One region of the Enterobacter cloacae complex sp. HYC042_NIDB genome, then DNA from elsewhere that is predicted to be linked to it. Evidence: predicted binding sites of a transcription regulator. Region 1 holds the regulator's gene; each other region holds the start of a gene.
What was found. Region 1 encodes sigma-54, which starts transcription at its own class of promoters, with help from an activator protein. Its sites were predicted from a motif close to GTTGGCACANNTTTCGCTNT; they were not measured.
Positions count from the first base shown of each region.

Region 2: a site for sigma-54 is predicted at 1,138-1,157, ahead of norV (anaerobic nitric oxide reductase flavorubredoxin). Genes of this name have one in related genera too.
Region 3: a site for sigma-54 is predicted at 1,044-1,063, ahead of hypA (hydrogenase maturation nickel metallochaperone HypA). Genes of this name have one in related genera too.
Region 4: a site for sigma-54 is predicted at 1,250-1,269, ahead of glnK (P-II family nitrogen regulator). Genes of this name have one in related genera too.

Region 1 is NZ_CP109650.1:4,374,007-4,376,208, reverse strand. It holds gene ptsN (PTS IIA-like nitrogen regulatory protein PtsN) at 1-344, opposite strand, end outside; gene hpf (ribosome hibernation promoting factor) at 427-714, opposite strand; gene rpoN (RNA polymerase factor sigma-54) at 737-2,170, opposite strand.
Region 2 is NZ_CP109650.1:3,886,381-3,888,582, forward strand. It holds gene norR (nitric oxide reductase transcriptional regulator NorR) at 1-1,016, opposite strand, end outside; gene norV (anaerobic nitric oxide reductase flavorubredoxin) at 1,204-2,202, shown strand, end outside.
Region 3 is NZ_CP109650.1:3,905,180-3,907,381, reverse strand. It holds gene hypB (hydrogenase nickel incorporation protein HypB) at 1-661, opposite strand, end outside; gene hypA (hydrogenase maturation nickel metallochaperone HypA) at 665-1,015, opposite strand; gene hycA (formate hydrogenlyase regulator HycA) at 1,227-1,691, shown strand; gene OKF39_RS18665 (4Fe-4S dicluster domain-containing protein) at 1,765-2,202, shown strand, end outside.
Region 4 is NZ_CP109650.1:1,299,680-1,301,881, reverse strand. It holds gene amtB (ammonium transporter AmtB) at 1-825, opposite strand, end outside; gene glnK (P-II family nitrogen regulator) at 861-1,199, opposite strand; gene OKF39_RS06135 (SmdB family multidrug efflux ABC transporter permease/ATP-binding protein) at 1,420-2,202, opposite strand, start outside.

The DNA.
Region 1 (2,202 bases):
TCTGCAGGCACCAGCAGTGCGAAGAGGAGATCGACGGGCTGGTTATCAATGGCGTCAAAAGCGATTGGGGTTTCCAGTTGCACAAACACACCGACGGCACGCAGGGTGTCCTCTTCCAGCTTGCCGTGCGGGATCGCGATGCCGTTGCCGATACCGGTACTGCCCATCTTTTCACGGGTCAGAATGGCTTCGAACACCACCTGCGGCGGCAGGCCCAGCTGTTTTGCAGCCAATTCACTGATGATCTCCAGCGCACGTTTTTTGCTCTGGCAGTGAACGGCACTGCGGGTACATTCCTGGTTAAGGACATTGCTCAGTTGAAGAGCGGAATCGTTGTTCATCATAATTTCACCTAAGCGCTAACTGTACAAATGGCCCGTTGTGTTTCACAACAGGCCGTCCTGCACCCGTTAACTGCCCGGACAATTAGTGTTGTTTCAGTTTATCTTTATGTTTATTGAGCTGTCGCGCAAGCTTGTCAATCAAGCCGTCGATAGCCGCGTACATGTCTTGCCCTTCCGCACTGGCATGGAGTTCACCCCCGTTAACATGCAGGGTTGCATCCGAGATATGAGTCACTTTCTCCACTTTTAACACAACGTAGACCTGATTGATCCTTTCGAAATACTGCTCGAGTTTCGCGAACTTAGCGTTCACGAAGTCACGTAAAGCCTCAGTAATCTCGACGTTATGTCCTGTGATATTGAGCTGCATAGTGTCTTCCTTATCGGTTGTGTCAGACCAGCTGTTTACGCTGGTTAGACGGCGGAATGGATAAAGACTCTCGATACTTCGCAACAGTACGACGTGCCACCATAATACCCTGATCGGACAGCATGGTGGTCAACTTACTGTCACTTAGTGGCTTCGCGGGGTTCTCCGCGGCGATCAACTTCTTCACCAGGGCGCGAATCGCCGTTGAGGAGGCTTCGCCGCCACCCTCGGTGTTCACGTGGCTGGAGAAGAAATACTTAAGCTCAAAAATACCGCGCGGACTGTGCAGATACTTCTGCGTAGTAACGCGGGAAATAGTGGATTCATGCATCTCGACGGCCTGGGCGATATCCGCCAGCACCATCGGCTTCATATACTCTTCGCCCTGCTCAAAGAAGGCCTGCTGCTGTTCGACGATGCAGCGGCTCACGCGAAGCAGGGTATCATTCCGGCTCTCCAGGCTCTTGATCAGCCATCGCGCTTCCTGAAGATTGCTGCGAATGTATTGATTGTCGGAGTCGTTGCGCGCGCTGGTACACATGGAGGCGTACTGCTGGTTGATTTGCAGGCGAGGGATGCTGTCAGAGTTCAGTTCAACGACCCAGCGGTCATTGTGTTTTCTGACCAGCACGTCCGGGATAACGTACTCGGGTTCGCTGGTCTGGATCGACTGACCGGGACGCGGATCGAGGGACTGGATCAGATTTACCGCCTCTTTCAGCACCTCTTCCTTCAGGCGCGTGACGCGCATCAGGGTGCGGAAATCGTGGTTAGCCAGAAGATCCAGATGATCGCTGATGATTAAGCGTGCCTCGTCGAGCCACGGCGTCTCTTTACTGAACTGAGAAAGCTGAATCAGCAGACAGTCGCGCAGGTCCTTCGCGGCCACCCCGACCGGATCGAAGCGCTGAATGCGTTTCAGTACCGCTTCAATCTCCTCAATCTCAATCTCTTCATCGCCCATGCTTTCCAGAATGTCGTCCAGCGTGACGGTCAAATAACCGGTGTCATCAACGGCGTCGACAATCGAGGTGGCAATGGCGCGGTCGGTATCGGAGAAGGGGGTAAGCTCTACCTGCCACATCAGGTAATCCTGCAGCGACTGGGTGGTTTCGCCCTGGTAGACCGGTAGCTCGTCGTCCTGGTAGTCTGCACGCGTGCCGGAAGGGGTCCCGGCGGTATAGATTTCATCCCAGCTGGCATCCAGCGGAAGCTCGTCCGGCATCTCTTTTTGTTCGAGTGCATCCGCGGTGTCGAGCGCTTCTGTGTCCTGTGACTGCTGGGTATCTACCTCGTCATGAAGATCGGCTTGCTCCAGCAGGGGATTGCTGTCCAGCGCCTGCTGGAGCTCCTGCTGGAGTTCTAAGGTGGACAGTTGCAACAGACGAATTGCCTGCTGTAACTGCGGCGTCATCGCCAGCTGTTGGCTGAGCCTTAATTGCAAACCTTGCTTCATGTTCAGAGCATTTTTCTCCGGTTCGGCGTTAC
Region 2 (2,202 bases), 490 kb from region 1:
TGCCCGGCCAGCACCGCTTCGCGCAGATCCCGGTTGGTCGCAGCAAGGACCCGCACGTCCACCCGCAGGCTGCGGTCATCCCCCACGCGCTGGATGTCGCCGTACTGCAATACGCGCAGCAACTTGGCCTGAAGTGAAAGGGAAAGCTCGCCAATCTCATCAAGAAACAGCGTGCCGTTATCGGCCATTTCAAACTTGCCGCTGCGGTTGCTGATGGCCCCGGTAAACGCCCCTTTGACGTGACCGAAAAGTTCGCTCTCCGCCACGCTTTCCGGCAGCGCCGCGCAGTTGAGGTACACCAGCGGGTTGACCGCGCGCGGCGAAGCTTCGTGGATGGACTTCGCCACCAGCTCCTTACCGGTACCGGTCTCTCCGAAGATCAGCACGTTCAGATCGGACGCGGCAACAATCTCAATCTCTTTTTTGAGCTGCGCCATGCCGGGCGAAAGGCCGATCATCTCCGTATGCGCCACCTGCTCAAACGCCGCCGGGCTGCCGGGAAGAATATTCTGGCTCTCCAGCTGCTCTATCAGCAGCGCATTATTCAGCGCTCCAGCGGCCAGCGCCGCAATCAGGCGCAGCTCTTCGTCGCTGAAGGTATCGAACTGATCCGGCGACATGCCGTCGAGGGTTAATGCGCCAATCAGATTCTGCCCGGCGAACAGCGGCAGGCCAATACAGGCGTGCACCTTCAGGCTCTCCTGCCCCGGAATCAGGCCGTCGTACGGATCGGGCAGATCGCTGTCTGCCGGGAAACGCACCACGTCGCCCGCGCGGGCGATGGTTTCCAGACGCGGGTGGCCCTCCAGCGTAAAGCGCCGCCCGAGTACGTCCTTCGCCAGGCCGTCGATAGCCAGCGGAATAAACTGCCGCCCTTCGTAACGCAGCAGCGCCGACGCATCGCAATCCAGCACGTGGCGCAGCGTGGAGATCAGGCGCTGAAAGCGGTCCTGATGGCCGATACCGGTTTGCAGTTCTATGGCGATCTTCGCCAGCACGTCTACGGAAAAACTCATGCCTGCCTCACTGTCATTTTGACAATGCATAATGTCATATTGACTCTTTTTAGGATAGTCATAATGACTACTCATTATGGGGCATTAAATCACAACTTATTGAATATTAATAATTTAAAAAGTTGGCACGCAACTTGATATAAGCAAACCATCTTATTTAAAAACGCTGTATTAAGTTGAGGTTGCTATGTCTATTCTGGTTAAAAATAACATTCATTGGGTGGGTCAACGTGACTGGGAAGTGCGCGATTTCCACGGGACGGAATACAAAACGCTGCGCGGCAGCAGCTACAACAGCTATCTCATCCGCGAAGGTAAAAACGTCCTGATTGATACCGTCGATCATAAATTCAGCCGTGAGTTCGTGCAGAACCTGCGCGGTGAAATCGACCTGAATGACATCGACTACATCATCATCAACCATGCGGAAGAGGACCACGCCGGGGCGCTGACCGAGCTGATGTCCCACATTCCGGATACCCCAATCTACTGCACCACCAACGCCATTGATTCAATTAACGGCCACCACCATCATCCGGAGTGGAACTTCCACACCGTAAAAACCGGCGACACGCTGGATATCGGCAACGGCAAGCAGCTGATCTTCGTCGAAACCCCGATGCTGCACTGGCCGGACAGCATGATGACCTACATGACCGGCGACGCGGTGCTGTTCAGCAACGACGCCTTCGGCCAGCACTACTGCGACGAACGTCTGTTCAATGATGAAGTGGATCAGACCGAGCTGTTCGAACAGTGTCAGCGCTACTACGCCAATATCCTGACTCCGTTCAGCCGTCTGGTCACGCCAAAAATCACCGAGATCCTTGGCTTCAACCTGCCGGTAGATATGATTGCGACCTCCCACGGCGTGGTATGGCGTGAAAACCCAACCCAGATCGTCGAGCTGTACCTGAAATGGGCGGCGGATTACCAGGAAGACCGCATCACCATCTTCTATGACACCATGTCCAACAACACCCGCATGATGGCGGACGCGATTGCCCAGGGCATCAACGAAGTTGACCCGAACGTGGCGGTGAAAATCTTCAACGTGGCGCGTAGCGATAAAAACGAAATCCTGACCAACGTCTTCCGCTCCAAGGGCGTGCTGGTGGGTACATCCACCATGAATAACGTGATGATGCCGAAGATTGCCGGCCTGGTGGAAGAGATGACCGGCCTG
Region 3 (2,202 bases), 470 kb from region 1:
TCAGCGGCTTGTCCTCCCCTTCGGTCACGGAGAGCACCGCCACTTTATGCCGTTCGCCGAGGTCGAAGCTTGCCGGGCATACCAGGTTGCCGACGTTTTCGATAAACAGGATGCCGTTATCCGCCAGCGGCAGGCGAGGGGCGGCGTCGGCAATCATCTGCGCATCCAGGTGGCAGCCCTTGCCGGTGTTAACCTGGATGGCGGGCGTCCCGGTTTCGCGGATGCGCGCCGCGTCGTTAACGGTTTGCTGATCGCCTTCGATCACCGCGCAGGAGACGCGTTCGTTCAGGCGCTTGAGCGTTTCGGTCAGCATCGTGGTTTTACCGGAGCCGGGGCTGGAGACCAGGTTGAGCACCAGCTGTTGACGGGCCGCAAAGCGGGCGCGGTTGCGGGCGGCAAGCTGGTTATTTTTGTCCAGCACGTCGATCTCCACCTCCAGCATCTGGCGCTGGCTCATGCCCGGCGCGTGGGTGCCCGCTTCGCCGTGGCCGTAATGCAGGTCGCCCGCGTCGGAACGCTGCGGCGCAAAGGTGATGCCGGTCAGGGCCGCCGCAGGACGCGGGGCAGGGGAAAAGGGCGCGGAGCGAAACGCGGAGTGGGGACGGTGTTCATCCCCTTCTATATACAGGTTGCCTTCGGCGCAACCGCAGGTGCTACACATACATTACTCCTTCTCAATTTCGAGGCGTTGGATCTGCATACCGTCATCCGCCACGATGCGAAGACCCGTGCTCTGACACTGCGGGCAGCGCTGAACCTTTGATGAGAGCAGGGTGACGTACTGCTGACACTGCTCGCACCAGCACTCTGCCTGCTGCTCTTCAATATGCAGCGCGCAGCCTTCCGCCAGCGTGCCGCGGCACACCAGCTCAAAACAAAAGTTCAGGGCGCTGGTCTCGACGCAGGAAAACGCCCCGACCTTCAGCCAGACGCCGGTGACGCGCTTCGCGTGGTTTTGCACTGCCTGCTGTTCGATAAGTTCCAGAGCCCGCTGGCAGAGGGTGATTTCGTGCATGACGCCTCCTCAATGATTTGCGCCAGTAAATGCAATAACGGTGCCAGCTTGATTTGCGTTACGGCGTGACGATGTCAGCGCTGTCGAAATGACACGTCGACACGGCGGCGTTGACAGTGTCTTTTTTGATAAAAATCATTCAAATCAACACATTAAAAACTGGCACGGAATCTGCTTAACAGCCGCTATCTCCATTAACCGGATACCTTCTATGACTATTTGGGAAATTAGCGAAAAAGCGGATTACATTGCGCAGCGCCACCAGCAGCTTCAGGATCAGTGGCACCTCTACTGTAACTCTCTGGTTCAGGGGATCACCCTGTCAAAAGCCCGACTGCATCATGCAATGAGCTGTGCAGCGCAGGGGGATATGCGCTTTGTCCTGTTCGGTCATTTCACGGTCTTTGTGACCCTGGCAGACAGCTTTAACAGCCACACCATCGAGTACTACGTTGAGAATAAAGAGGGTGAAAAACAACGTATTGCGCAGGCGCAGCTGATGGCCGATGGCATGGTCGACGGCTACGTCAGCAACCGCGATCGCCAGCAGGTGCTTGAGCACTATCTGGAGAAAATCGCGCCGGTTTACAACGGTCTCTACGCCGCGGTTGAGCACGACTTGCCGGTCGACCTCAAACAGCTCGTCGTGGGAAAGGCCCCCGCAAATCTTGCCTGATAACCGAATGTCGAAAAGTGTCGATGAGACAGTTTTTCGTCGTCAAAAATGACCATCACCAGAGGATTGCCCGGTGAACCGTTTTGTAATTGCTGACTCGACGGTCTGTATTGGCTGTCGGACCTGTGAGGCGGCGTGTTCGGAAACGCACCGCCTGCACGGGCTGCAGTCCATGCCGCGCCTGCGCGTCATGCGTAATGAGAAAGAGTCTGCCCCGCAGCTCTGCCACCACTGTGAAGATGCCCCTTGCGCGGGCGTCTGTCCCGTCAATGCCATCACCCGCGTCGATGGCGCGGTCCAGCTGAACGAAAGCCTGTGCGTGAGCTGCAAGCTGTGCGGCATCGCCTGCCCGTTCGGTGCCATTGAATTCTCCGGCAGCCGCCCGCTGCATATCCCGGCGAACGCCAATACCCCGAAAGCGCCGCCTGCGCCACCGGCTCCGGCACGCGTGAGCACGCTGCTGGACTGGGTGCCCGGCATCCGCGCTATTGCGGTGAAGTGCGACCTGTGC
Region 4 (2,202 bases), 1.7 Mb from region 1:
GCGTACCGCCCACTCGCCGAATACCCAGGAGAGAATTGCACCCGCCGTCGCCACAACGGTGTTTACGAAGGCCAGCGCGGCGATTTCGTTCGCGGCACTTGCGGAGCCGGCGTTGAAGCCGAACCAGCCAAAGTAGAGGATAGCCGTACCGGTAAACACCATCGGCAGGTTATGCGGTTTGAACGCCTCTTTACCGAAGCCCACGCGTTTGCCAATCAGGTATGCGCCCACCAGACCCGCTACCGCGGCGTTGATATGTACAACGGTACCGCCCGCAAAGTCCAGCGCGCCGTGCGTTGCCAGCAGACCACCGCCCCAGACCATGTGCGCAATCGGCACATAGGAGAGGGTCAGCCAGACCACCACGAAGATCAGAACGGCAGAGAAACGGATGCGCTCCGCCAGCGCGCCCACAATCAGCCCGACGGTAATGCAGGCGAACGAGCCCTGGAACGCGACGTGGATGTACTGGTAGAAGCTGCCCATCAGCGCGGTCAGCTCAATATTTTTCAGCATTACCCAGTCGAAGTTACCAAAGAAGGCGTTGCCGGTTCCGAAGGCCAGCGAGTAACCGTAAACCACCCACAGCACGCAGACCAGCGCGAACGTCACGGCAACCTGCGTCAGCATGGAGAGAACGTTTTTGCCGCGGATCAGGCCGCCGTAGAACAGCGCAATGCCCGGGATAGACATGAACAGCACCAGCGCGGTGCTGATCATCATAAAGGCGTTATCGGCTTTGTCTGCCACGGCAGGAGCAGCCAGCGCCAGGCCCGGCAGCAGTGCCAGCGAACCCAGACCCGTTTTAAGTGTTGCTATCTTCATTTTCTCGATCCCTATCACTGTGTGCCAGGCGTTATTTACAGTGCCGCTTCGTCAGATTCGCCGGTACGAATGCGAATGACGCGCTGCAGTTCGGCAACGAAAATTTTGCCGTCGCCAATTTTGCCGGTGTAGGCCGCTTTGCTAATCACATCAATCACTTCATCAAGCTGATCGTCAGCAATCGCGACATCAATTTTTACTTTTGGCAGAAAGTTAACGCTGTATTCCGCCCCGCGATAAAGCTCGGCATGACCCTTCTGACGACCAAAGCCTTTCACTTCGGTGACAGTCAGTCCCTGAATACCCATTGAGGACAATGCTTCACGCACGTCTTCCAGTTTGAATGGTTTGATTACCACCGTAACCAGCTTCATAGATCCCCTCCAGTCAGAATTCGGTAATGGCCGCAGCTCACGCAGAAGGTATTGCAAGGGGTGTGCCAGAAATGAAATGGAGGGAGAAAAGCGGTGCGACGAGCGTTATGCCGTCTTCCTTAATGAACCGGCGAAAAAAAACGCACCATGTCGGTGCACGGTGCGTTTCAGTATTGCACCAACAGGAATGACTGTTAGCGCGTTGCTTTGTTTTGGTGCATCAGGCGCTGAGCGACTCTTCCTCGCGCACGCTGGCCGCGAGCTCTTCGCCCGCCAGCTGAAGCTGATACATCTGCCAGTAACGCCCTTTGGCTTCCAGCAGCTCACGGTGCGTCCCGCGCTCCACGGCTTGTCCACGATGCAGCACCAGAATGGTATCGGCATCGACAATGGTGGAAAGGCGATGGGCAATCACCACCAGCGTCGTATGGTCGCGTACCGCGGCCAGCGCCTGCTGGATAGCCTGCTCGGTGCCGGAGTCAATGCTGGCCGTCGCTTCATCCAGAATCAGCACCTGCGGGGTTTCAATCAGCACCCGCGCCAGCGCGAGAAGCTGCTTTTGCCCAACGGAGAGGTTGTTTCCCTGCTCGCCCAGCCGGGTATTAATCCCGTCGCTAAACCCGCGCGCAAGGTCTGCCAACTGCACTTTTTCCAGCACCTCCCATACCTGCTCCTGAGAGTAGTCTCGCCCCAGGGTCACGTTGGCGTAGAAGGTATCGGCCAGGACGACCGGATCCTGCTGCACCATCGCGACGCCTTTACGCAACACGTTGTGGCTGAGAGACGCGAGCGGGCGTCCGTCGAGGCGGATTTCGCCTTGCGTGACCGGGTAGTAGCCCATCAACAGGCTGGCGAGCGTGCTCTTGCCGCTTCCCGTATGTCCCACCAGCGCCACGAAACCGCGCGAAGGGACATCCAGCGTAATGTCCTGCAACACCAGCCGGTCTTCGCGATAGGCAAACGAGACGTTATCAAAGGCAATGGCGCCGCTTTGCAGAGGTCG